One region of the Pandoraea pnomenusa genome, then DNA from elsewhere that is predicted to be linked to it. Evidence: predicted binding sites of a transcription regulator. Region 1 holds the regulator's gene; the other holds the start of a gene.

Region 1 (5,493 bases):
GCTTGCCCGCGAGGCGCAGGCGCTGGCCGGGCACGGGGACGATACGCGCGATGCCGACGCGTTGGTCGACCATGTGATGGCCAGACGCGGCGAGGTGCTGAGGCACCTGGGTGGAGAGCTGACGGCCCGTGCCTGGGCGCGTCTGTACCCGACGCGGGCGGCCGCCATCAGCGCGCAGCAGGCGCTGTTCCTCGCGCTGGCCCCCGCGGCGCGCACGACCGGCCTTGCATGACGGCGGGCTCGGCGACCGGTTCCCCCTCGTTGGTACGCCGGTCGAATGCCGTGTGGCCTTCGCGACACCATGTCGGCGCCGGGCCGTAAGGTTTCCATCATTGGCATGTCTGGCGGCGGAAGCATTGAAATCGCCTGTCTGTGCGGCACCGCGCCAGCGCTGTCGCCGTTGCGTCACGGGGCGTTCTGCAAGGTGGCGGTGCGGGTTTCCGAGCCGGTTGCCTAACGCCGCAAGCTCGCATAAACTATTGACGCCACAAACCCCGCGTGACTGGCGATTAGGGTGCACAGCCTTGTGCGCCCGAGGTGGATCAACCCACCGGGAAGCGCCGGGGTCTTATTTGCCGTTCGCCTGGGCAGCCGTGATGGTTGGTGCTGCCCTGTCTATCGTCTTCCGAAGCACAAAGGAAGGCGCGCTGCACCATCCCCTCCCGGAAAACCTGTTCAATTCAACGGAACCGCCATGTTCGACAAATCGAAATCCACCGTTGCCGCCGTCGATCCCGACGTGTGGGCCGCGATTCAGAAGGAAAACCAGCGTCAGGAAGACCACATCGAGCTGATCGCGTCGGAAAACTACACCAGCCCGGCCGTGATGGAAGCGCAGGGCTCGCAACTGACCAACAAGTATGCGGAAGGTTATCCGGGCAAGCGCTATTACGGTGGTTGCGAGTATGTCGACGTGGTCGAACAACTGGCGATCGATCGGGTGAAGGCGCTGTTCGGTGCCGAGGCCGCGAACGTGCAGCCGAACTCCGGCTCGCAGGCCAACCAGGGCGTGTACTTCGCCATGCTCAAGCCGGGCGACACGATCATGGGCATGAGCCTCGCCCACGGCGGTCACCTCACGCACGGCTCGCCGGTCAACATGTCGGGCAAGTGGTTCAACGTGGTGAGCTACGGCCTGAACGAGAACGAAGACATCGATTACGACGCTGCCGAGAAACTCGCGCAGCAACACAAGCCGAAGATGATCGTGGCGGGCGCATCGGCCTTCGCCCTGAAGATCGACTTCGAGCGCATGGCGCGCATCGCCAAGTCGGTCGGCGCCTATTTCATGGTCGACATGGCGCACTATGCCGGCCTGATCGCCGCGGGCGTGTACCCGAACCCCGTGCCGCACGCCGATTTCGTGACGACCACCACGCACAAGAGCCTGCGCGGCCCACGCGGCGGTGTGATCCTGATGAAGGCCGAGTTCGAGAAGGCCATCAATTCGGCGATCTTCCCGGGAATCCAGGGTGGCCCGCTCATGCACGTGATCGCCGGCAAGGCCGTCGCGTTCAAGGAAGCCGCCACGCCGGAATTCAAGGCGTATCAGGAACAAGTCGTGAAGAACGCACGCGTGCTGGCCGAGACGCTGGTCAAGCGTGGCCTGCGCATCGTGTCGGGCAAGACCGAATCGCACGTGATGCTGGTCGACCTGCGCGCCAAGAACATCACCGGCAAGGCTGCCGAAGCCGCGCTGGGTGAAGCGCACATCACCGTCAACAAGAACGCCATTCCGAACGATCCGGAAAAGCCGTTCGTGACGAGCGGCGTGCGTCTGGGCTCGCCGGCCATGACCACGCGTGGCTTCAAGGAAGCTGAAGCCGAGCTGGTCGGCAACCTGATCGCCGACGTGCTGGACAACCCGGAAAACGCCGAAACGCTGGCCACGGTCCGCGCCAAGGTCGCCGAGTTGACCAAGCGCTTCCCGGTCTACGGCTAAGCCGACGGCGTCGCACGCATGCGCTGCCCGTTCTGCCGGCACGACGACACGCAGGTCATCGACTCGCGTGAAGCGGAAGACGGCGCCGCCATTCGGCGACGCCGGAAATGCCCGTCGTGCGACAAGCGATTCACCACGTACGAGCGTGTCGAACTTGCCATGCCCGCGGTCGTCAAGAAAGACGGCAGCCGGGCCGAGTACGATCGCGCGAAGGTGCGTGCGAGTATGCAACTGGCGATTCGCAAACGCCCCGTGAGTGCCGAAGCGATGGATGCCGCGATTGCGCGCATCGAATACAAGCTGCTGGCCGGCGCGGAGCGCGAAGTGATGAGCCAGCGTATCGGCGAACTGGTCATGCGCGAACTCAAGCGCCTCGACAAGATCGCCTATATCCGCTTTGCCTCCGTGTATCGCAGCTTCGAAGACATTGCGGAGTTCCGCGATGTCCTCGAGGAAATCGACAGCACCGACCTCAAGCCCAAGCGCAAGCCGGTGGCGTAGGACAGCGCGAGAGGCCGCGATGCGGTCTGAACGAGCGACGAAAAACCCGTCGCGCCTGAAAGGGCGCGGCGGGTTTTTTCATGGTGGACGGCACCGTGGGCGCGGACGACGGGCGCTGGCACCCGTTGCCCGGCGACGCGCAAGTCAACAGCGCCGCATGCGCTCAGAACGAGTGCGACACCCCGATGTAGGCGCCGGTCTGGCTCTTGCCTGGCGGCGGGTTGTCGAGCGAGTCGCTCGGAATGGCGGCGACCGAGAAGCTTTGGTTGGCGCTGTTCTTCACGTAGGCGACGGTGCCATACAGGAACGTGCGTTTGGACAGGTTGTACGTGGTGCCGAGCTCGAACATTGTCGCGTGTCCGAAACCGCCCGGCACGTTCACGTGGTAGACCGCCGCATTGGCCGCCCACACGGCCGTCGCCTGCCATTTCACCCCGGCCCAGTAGTGATCGGCGCGCGTGGCGAAATCGGGGGCGGGGGCGTCAGGCGCCGACATGTGTGTGTAGCCCAGCGAGATCGTGAAGCGATTCAGGAAGACATTCGCTCCCGCGAAATACTCGCGCGAGGTGGCGAACACGTCCGTGAATCGCCCGTTGGTGTCGCGAATTTCGTCATACAACGCGCGCAACTGGAAACGATCGTGCGTGTAGGTCAACTGGGCGCCCATGCCACGCCCGTTGTTGAACTGTCCGGCGATATTCGAGAATGCGTATTGGCCGGCGATATCGAATCCGTACCAGTTCGGACTCTGGTAATTGACGGTATTGCTCGCTTGCGGCCAGTTGCGTCCGCGCACGAGCGATGCCGACGAGAAGGCCTGCTGCTGGAAGGGATCGAAATCCCAGACGCCATTGCTGATGAACAGGTTGCGGCCGAGCGTGAGCTGACCCCACGAGCGGGAATTGAAGCCGACCAGGGCACGCCGATCGAAGATCGAGCCGGAACCGTTGTTGTTGTAGCCGTTCATCAACTGGAAGCCGCCTTCCAGATTGAATACCGCATGCAATCCCTGCCCGAGATCTTCATATCCGCGCAGCCCGAACAGGCTGGTGCCGAAGTCGCCGCCCTGAGCGCTCCAGCGCGACGTCGTGCCGCCGTTGCCGTCCTGCAGGTTGTTCATGAACTGGAAGCCGCCATCGACGCGGCCGTAAAGTTGCACGCTCGACTGTGCGTGCGCGAACGAGCCGATGCCGCACAGCAGGCTGGCTGCGATGAGCTTCTTTTTCATGGTCTGTTCCCCAGGTTGCGTTTTGCCCCGCACCTTTCTCGCGTGGTTATGCCCGTCGTCGTCGTCCATCGCCCGTTTCGGGGCGAGGCAGGAGACGCTCGGGAAAGCCTGAATTTTCGTTACGAGTGACGAGAAATCGGCAAGCGGAAACGCCTGGGCAACGGGCGCCGCACGGGAGCGTGCGGGCGGTTGCGAGTGATGCCGGCACGCTCTGGTCGTCAGAGATCGTTTTCATGGCAGTCCACTGGCGTGAGGCCGTCTTCGGCGTGCTGCCACGCGCCGTCGGAATGACGCTCACGTGACACGCAGGGGCCGTCCGGCGACCGGAATCGGCTGGCGAGGCGCGCCAAGATGATCGATGTCTTGTACTGCGAGATAACTTTGCGCGCGACGCCCGGATGGCTTCTTTATAGCTGAATTCTCACGCCTGCAACATCGGGTAAAGGCTTAGTCGCCGGATTGTTGCGTGCCAGCAACCGAAACCGCCGTCAGTGCAACGGCCGACAAGGCCGTCGGCATCGGCGCGGCGCCGTATCGGCTTGCCGGGCGGTCGCCCGCGTGGCCCGCAGGCGCCTCAATCCGGCGCGCCGAAGGCTTCCATCTTGCTTGCCAGATGCGTGAGCAGCCGATTGGCCGCCCCGGAAAGCCGGCGGCCCGCGCGGGTGACGAGATGCGCCTCGGCGCGATTGAGGATCGGGTGATCGATCGGCAGCGCACTCAGAATGCCGGCTTCGATCTCCTGCGACACCGCGAACGCGGGCAGGAACGTCGCGCCCAATCCGGCGCGAACGAAGTGCTTGAGCACGGAAATCGAGTTGGTGGTGACCGCGGGCGAGAGCCGGCGCTTTTCGGACTGCTCGGCCATTTCCATCATCTGGCGGGTGCCGTAGGCCCCGTGCATGAGTGCGAGCGGCACGTCGTAGAGCTCGTCCAGACGCAAGGCGCCCGCCTGGGCCGCGCGTGCGACGAGCGGCGAATCGGGCGCGACGATGGCGTGCACGGGTTGGCGCAACTGCGCCCGGGAAACGATCTTGGGCTCCGCCGGCGGGTTGTAGACGAGCCCGATATCCGCGTCGTCCTCGGCAACCAGGCGCATCACTTCGTTGGTGCCGGCCAGATCGAGGGTGAGCGTGATGTCCGGGTAGCGCCTGCAGAAATACTGCAGCGGCGGGCCCATCAGATCGCTGACAAACCCCTCGCCAACGGCCAGTCGAATATGCCCGCGCCGAAGTCCGCGCACTTCCTGCAGCTTGGCAAGCAAGTCCTCCTGGTGGGCGCGTTGCTCCCGGTAGTACTCCATGAGCAGGCGGCCCGCCTGCGTGAGATGCACGCCGCGCTTGTGGCGTTCGATGAGCGGTAGCGACAGTTCGGCCTCGAGCAGGGCGATCTGGCGACTCACGGCGGACGGGGCGATGTCGAGCCGGTCGGCGGCGGCACGTACCGTGCCGCACTGGACGGCTTCGTACAAATAGGCCAGACGGCTCTCGTTGATGGCGGGTGTCATAGCCTAAAGACTAATTTTTAGAACAAAAATCTTCAAGCGTTGTCATTGAGCGTCGTTTTTTTTTCAATCCACACTGCAAAACATGCGGATCGGCCCCATCGCCCGGCCCCGAACCCAGGCGAGGCCGGGCGACGGCGGCCCGATTCCGCGCCAGATGGCATGCGCCGCGATGCATGAGCGGCGCGGGACCCACGAACGATTCCACAGGAGACCCCGATGATTCTTCCGCGAAACACGCGATTCGGCATCGATCATCCGCTGGTCACCGTTCACGACCACCCGAGACGCCTCGCGCACTACGCGCGACTTGGTTTCTCG
Region 2 (5,493 bases), 950 kb from region 1:
TCGGCGCGGTGCTGCTGGGCCGGCACTTTTACGGGTGGCGCGGCAAGGTCGCGCTGCGTTGGGTTCTGGCGTCGTTCGTGGCGCTGCTGCTGGCGTATGTCGGCTCTCGCTTCGTGCTTGAGGTGGTGCTGCATCGCATGACGGAGACTTGAGGCGCGATGCGCAATATCCTGCTGTTACTGCTTTTGTTGATTGCGGGCACCTGGTGGATGCGAAACAACGAGCGCAAGCGCAATGCACGGGATGCGCGCATGCGGGCGTCGTCACCCAACGGCGCCGGCGCGCCGCCGCGTCAGTCGTTGCCGCCTGCCGAGCGCATGGTGCGTTGCAGCGAGTGCGACACCTATCTTCCCGAGAGTGATGCCGTCTCCGGCGCCGACGGCAAGCATTTTTGCAGCGGCGCGCATCGCGACGCGTACCTCGCGCGCGAACACCGCGTCTGAAAGCCGCCGCGCGGCCAGAGCGCGCGGCGAGCGTCCCGATGTCTCCCGGGGTTCGCGACAACCTTCATCCAGATTTCGTCACTTTCTCGCGGTCGTCCCGCAGGGGCGGCTTGCGCATGCCTGTCGCATGCACTAAAACACAGTTACCGGCCCCGTCTACAAGAACGACAACAAGGGGGCGACGACAGGAGGGCGCGACATGCTAATGCGCAGACGGATGTATTTCCTTCTCCCGGATCTGGCCAGTGCGCAGCGCACGATGAGCGACTTGCTACTCGCACGGATCGAGGAGCGTCACATCCACTTCATGGCACGTGACGAAATGGACCTGGAGGGACTGCACGAGGCCAACCTGCTGCAGACGTCCGATATCGTGCACGGCGCCGAAGCCGGGCTCGTGATCGGCGGTTTCTGCGGTCTGGCGGTCGGTGCGGTCGCGGCGTTTTTCCCCATCGTGGGCACACGTCCCCAGTGGGAATTGATGATCGTGACGGCGCCGCTTGGCGCGCTCTTCGGCGCGTGGGTGTCGAGCATGATCGGTGTCTCGGTGCCGAACTCGCGGCTCAAGACGTTCCGCGAACCGCTCGAGCGCGGCATGATCCTGCTCATGGTGGATGTGCGAGACAGCCGCGTCGACGAGATTCGCGACATGCTCAAGGCGCATCACCCGGAAGCGCACATGGAAGGGGTCGAGGCGGCGATTCCGGCATTCCCCTGATCGGTTTACAGTTTGAGACAAGCGAGGCAAGCGCATCGACAGTGAACGGCGTCACGCAGCGCACGAGTGTTACCGGCCGGCAACGGCCCAGGGCGCCGCACCTGTGAGCGGCGCGGGATGGTGCGCGTGTCGTACGACACGAGAGCAACGCCATCCCCGGGCGTGGTCACGCCCATGGAAGCCTCTCGGCCAGGTCGGGCGAGGGGCTTCTGCTTTGCCGGACGTTGCAGGCTGGCGGGGAAGTGCGCCTGCCGCCCCAGCGCTGGACGCGGCCGTCGGTCGCGACGAGCGCCGCTGCGCGAGGACAGCGCCGCAAGCGCCCGCACGCGGCACGACGCGCCGGATGATCCCGGATGTCGGGGAAAGCGGTGAACGCGGTGAACGCCGGCCCGGGTTCGTCCGGGCCGTGAGCCGACGGCGTCACGTCAAGTGGGCTACAATGGCGCCCCTCGCTCTACGGGAGTTCGTGGTGCCCGTCATGCTCCAGTCATCTGCGTCCCCTAACTTTTTGCCCCGGTCGCGTGCGCACGCCGCGCGTCGCCTCCCGCTTGCGCGAGGTGCCGTATGAACGCGCCGCGCGACCTGCCCGTGCTCACGCTCGACGCCGGCGGCTGGGTCGTCGAGGCCGAGCGTCTGCCGTCGCCCAACTTCGACACGCGGCCGCCCGGAATGCTGACGGACCTGCTCGTGGTGCACAACATCTCGTTGCCGCCGGGGCAATTCGGGGGTGGCGAGATCGCGGCGTTCTTTCAGAACCGGCTCGATCACGATGCCCATCCGTTCTTCGACGAGATTCGCGGTGTGCACGTCTCGTCGCATTTCCTCGTGAGGCGCGATGGTGCGTTGCAGCAGTTCGTGTCGTGCAATGCGCGGGCCTGGCATGCCGGTGCGTCGGCGTTCGAAGGACGCACGCGCTGTAACGATTTCTCGATCGGGGTGGAGCTCGAGGGCACCGACGACCTGCCGTTCACCGAGGCGCAGTATGTAACGCTGGCGGCGCTCACGCGCGTCTTGCGTGAGCATTATCCGATTCAAGCCGTGGCCGGACACGCCGATATCGCACCGGGGCGCAAGACGGACCCGGGGCCGCACTTCGAGTGGCGGCGATTGCGCGAAATGGCGGACCTGGCGCCGGAAGCGTTGCCGTTTCAGGCAACGGATTAACCCGATGACGCGGTAGGTTTTGCTTGACAGGGCGATGCCACGGGCCTTCCCGGGGATCAAATTTTCAGGTTTGCGGAGTGCGTCATCTCCACTATACTTAGTGCCAATTCCGGTGCTGACCACTATATGTAGTGGTTGATGTGAAGTCCGGCACCGGATGCAGTAACCATCAATACCGTGCTTGTCCCGCGGCGTTTTGTGGGGCGGCGCAGCAGCAAAGCCGTGCAGCGGACACCTCGAACCCTTGGCCGTCCGTCGGTCGTGCGGTGTTCAGCACTTCGCTCCATCGGCGCCCCCAGGGCGTATTTTTGCCGGTCGTGAAACTGGTAGAGACGCGCTAACAGCACCATCTCATTGGAACGGGAGTTTTTACATGCAGACTAACGAAAACCTCACCCGCCCGAACCCGACGCCCGCCGCGACGACCGGCACCGGCCCGGGTGCGTCGGCGCCCCAGACGACGGGTGCCTTCGAGCCGGCGACCAACGCCGACTTCAAAGTGATTCGACGCAACGGCGCGGTGGTGGGTTTCGAGCCGTCGAAGATCGCGATCGCCGTGACCAAGGCGTTCCTCGCCGTGAACGGCGGTCAGGGCGCGGCGTCGGCACGTGTTCGCGAGCTCGTGGAGCAACTGACGCAGAACGTCGTGCGCGCGCTGATGCGCAGCCGCCCGAACGGCGGCACGTTCCACATCGAAGACATTCAGGATCAGGTCGAACTCGCGCTCATGCGTGAAGGCGAGCACAACGTGGCCCGCGCCTACGTGCTGTATCGCGAGAAGCGCGCGCAGGAGCGTGCTCACGCGGTCGAGGCTGCGCCCGAAGCCGCCGCGCCCGACATGCCGGTGCTGCATGTCACCGACAATGGCGTGTCGCGCCCGCTCGACATGGCCGCGCTGCGTGGCGTGGTGCAGGCCGCCTGCGAGAACCTCGGCAATGAAGTCGACGCCGAGCCGATCCTGACCGAAACCATCAAGAACCTGTACGACGGCGTGCCGCTGTCGCAGGTTTACGACTCGGCGATCCTCGCCTCGCGTACGCTCATCGAGAAGGAGCCGGCGTACAGCCAGGTCACCGCTCGTATCCTGATGCACACGATCCGCCGCGAGATTCTCGGCGAGGAAGTGCTGCAGGGCGACATGGCCGCGCGCTACATCGATTACTTCCCGCGCTTCATCAAGCAGGGTGTCGAGGCCGAGCTGCTCGACGAGCAACTGCTCTCGTACGACCTGGCCAAGCTGGCCGCCGCGCTCGACGCCAACCGCGACCTGCAATTCAACTACCTCGGCCTGCAGACGCTGTACGACCGTTACTTCCTGCACATCGACGGTCATCGCATCGAAATGCCGCAGGCGTTCTACATGCGTGTGGCCATGGGGCTGGCGCTGAACGAAGTCGAACGCGAAGCGCGTGCGATCGAGTTCTACCAGATCCTGTCGAGCTTCGATTTCATGAGCTCGACGCCCACGCTGTTCAACTCGGGCACGCGCCGCTCGCAGCTCTCGTCGTGCTACCTCACGACCGTCTCGGACGATCTGGAGGGCATTTACGAAGCGCTCAAGGAAAACGCGCTGCTCTCGAAGTTCGCCGGCGGTCTGGGCAACGACTGGACGCAGGTGCGCGCGCTCGGCTCGCACATCAAGGGCACGAACGGCAAGAGCCAGGGCGTGGTGCCGTTCCTGAAGGTGGTCAACGACACGGCCGTGGCCGTGAACCAGGGCGGCAAGCGCAAGGGCGCGGTGTGCGCCTATCTGGAAACGTGGCACCTGGACATCGAGGAATTCCTCGAGCTGCGCAAGAACACCGGCGACGACCGTCGTCGCACGCACGATATGAACACGGCGAACTGGATTCCCGATCTGTTCATGAAGCGCGTGATGGAAGGCGCCGAGTGGACGCTGTTCTCGCCGTCGACCTGCCCGGACCTGCACGACAAGTACGGCAAGGCCTTCGAGCAGGCGTACACCGCCTATGAAGAGAAGGCGGCGCGCGGCGAAATCAAGCTGTTCAAGAAGATTCCGGCGCAGGCGCTCTGGCGCAAGATGCTGGGCATGCTGTTCGAGACCGGCCATCCGTGGATCACGTTCAAGGATCCGTGCAACATCCGCTCGCCGCAGCAGCACGTGGGCGTGGTGCACTCGTCGAACCTGTGCACGGAAATCACGCTGAACACGAGCGAGACCGAAATCGCCGTGTGCAACCTCGGCTCGGTCAACCTCGTGGCTCACCTGAAGCAGACCGCCAACGGCTACGAGCTCGATCACGAGAAGTTGCAGCGCACCATTCGCGTGGCGATGCGCATGCTCGACAACGTGATCGACATCAACTACTACGCGGTGACGAAGGCGCGCAATTCGAATCTGCATCACCGTCCGGTGGGCATGGGCATCATGGGCTTCCAGGACTGCCTGCACCTGCTGCGCACGCCGTATGCGTCCAATGCCGCCGTCGAGTTCGCCGATCGTTCGATGGAAGCCGTGTGCTACTACGCCTACTGGGCGTCGACCGAGCTGGCCAAGGAGCGCGGCCAGTATTCGTCGTACAAGGGGTCGCTGTGGGATCGCGGCATCCTGCCGCAAGACTCGCTCAAGCTGCTGGCCGAAGAGCGCGGCGGCTACGTCGACGTCGACCTGTCGAGTTCGCTCGACTGGGACAGCCTGCGCAAGCACATCGCCGCGCACGGCATGCGCAACTCGAACTGCGTGGCCATCGCGCCGACGGCAACGATCTCGAACATCATCGGCGTGTCGGCCTGCATCGAACCGACGTTCCAGAACCTGTACGTGAAGTCGAACCTCTCGGGCGAATTCACGGTGGTCAACGAGTACCTGGTGCGTGACCTGAAGGCCCGCGGTCTGTGGGATGAAGTGATGGTCGCCGACCTGAAGTATTTCGATGGTTCGCTCTCGCGTATCGACCGTGTGCCGGCCGACCTGCGCGAGATCTATGCCACGGCGTTCGAAGTCGAGCCGAAGTGGCTGGTCGAGGCGGCGTCGCGTCGTCAGAAGTGGATCGATCAGGCCCAGTCGCTCAACATCTACATGGCCGGCGCTTCGGGCAAGAAGCTCGACGAGACGTACAAGCTGGCATGGACGCGCGGCCTGAAGACCACGTATTACCTCCGGACGATGGCCGCAACGCACGTCGAGAAGTCGACGGTGAGCCACGG

What was found. Region 1 encodes NrdR, which represses ribonucleotide reductase genes. Its sites were predicted from a motif close to CACNANATNTNGTG; they were not measured.
Region 2: a site for NrdR is predicted at 2,446-2,459, ahead of LV28_RS27255 (ribonucleoside-diphosphate reductase subunit alpha). Genes of this name have one in related genera too.

The regions. Positions count from the first base shown of each region.
Region 1 is NZ_CP009553.3:1,638,378-1,643,870, forward strand. Features, by position in the region: gene LV28_RS31515 (hypothetical protein) at 1-232, shown strand, start outside; ZMP/ZTP riboswitch at 489-596, shown strand; gene glyA (serine hydroxymethyltransferase) at 695-1,942, shown strand; gene nrdR (transcriptional regulator NrdR) at 1,961-2,443, shown strand; gene LV28_RS31535 (porin) at 2,607-3,671, opposite strand; gene LV28_RS31540 (LysR family transcriptional regulator) at 4,246-5,175, opposite strand; gene LV28_RS31545 (VOC family protein) at 5,392-5,493, shown strand, end outside.
Region 2 is NZ_CP009553.3:693,064-698,556, forward strand. Features, by position in the region: gene LV28_RS27235 (cytochrome C assembly family protein) at 1-152, shown strand, start outside; gene LV28_RS27240 (PP0621 family protein) at 159-443, shown strand; gene LV28_RS27245 (DUF1269 domain-containing protein) at 649-1,161, shown strand; gene ampD (1,6-anhydro-N-acetylmuramyl-L-alanine amidase AmpD) at 1,726-2,325, shown strand; gene LV28_RS27255 (ribonucleoside-diphosphate reductase subunit alpha) at 2,699-5,493, shown strand, end outside.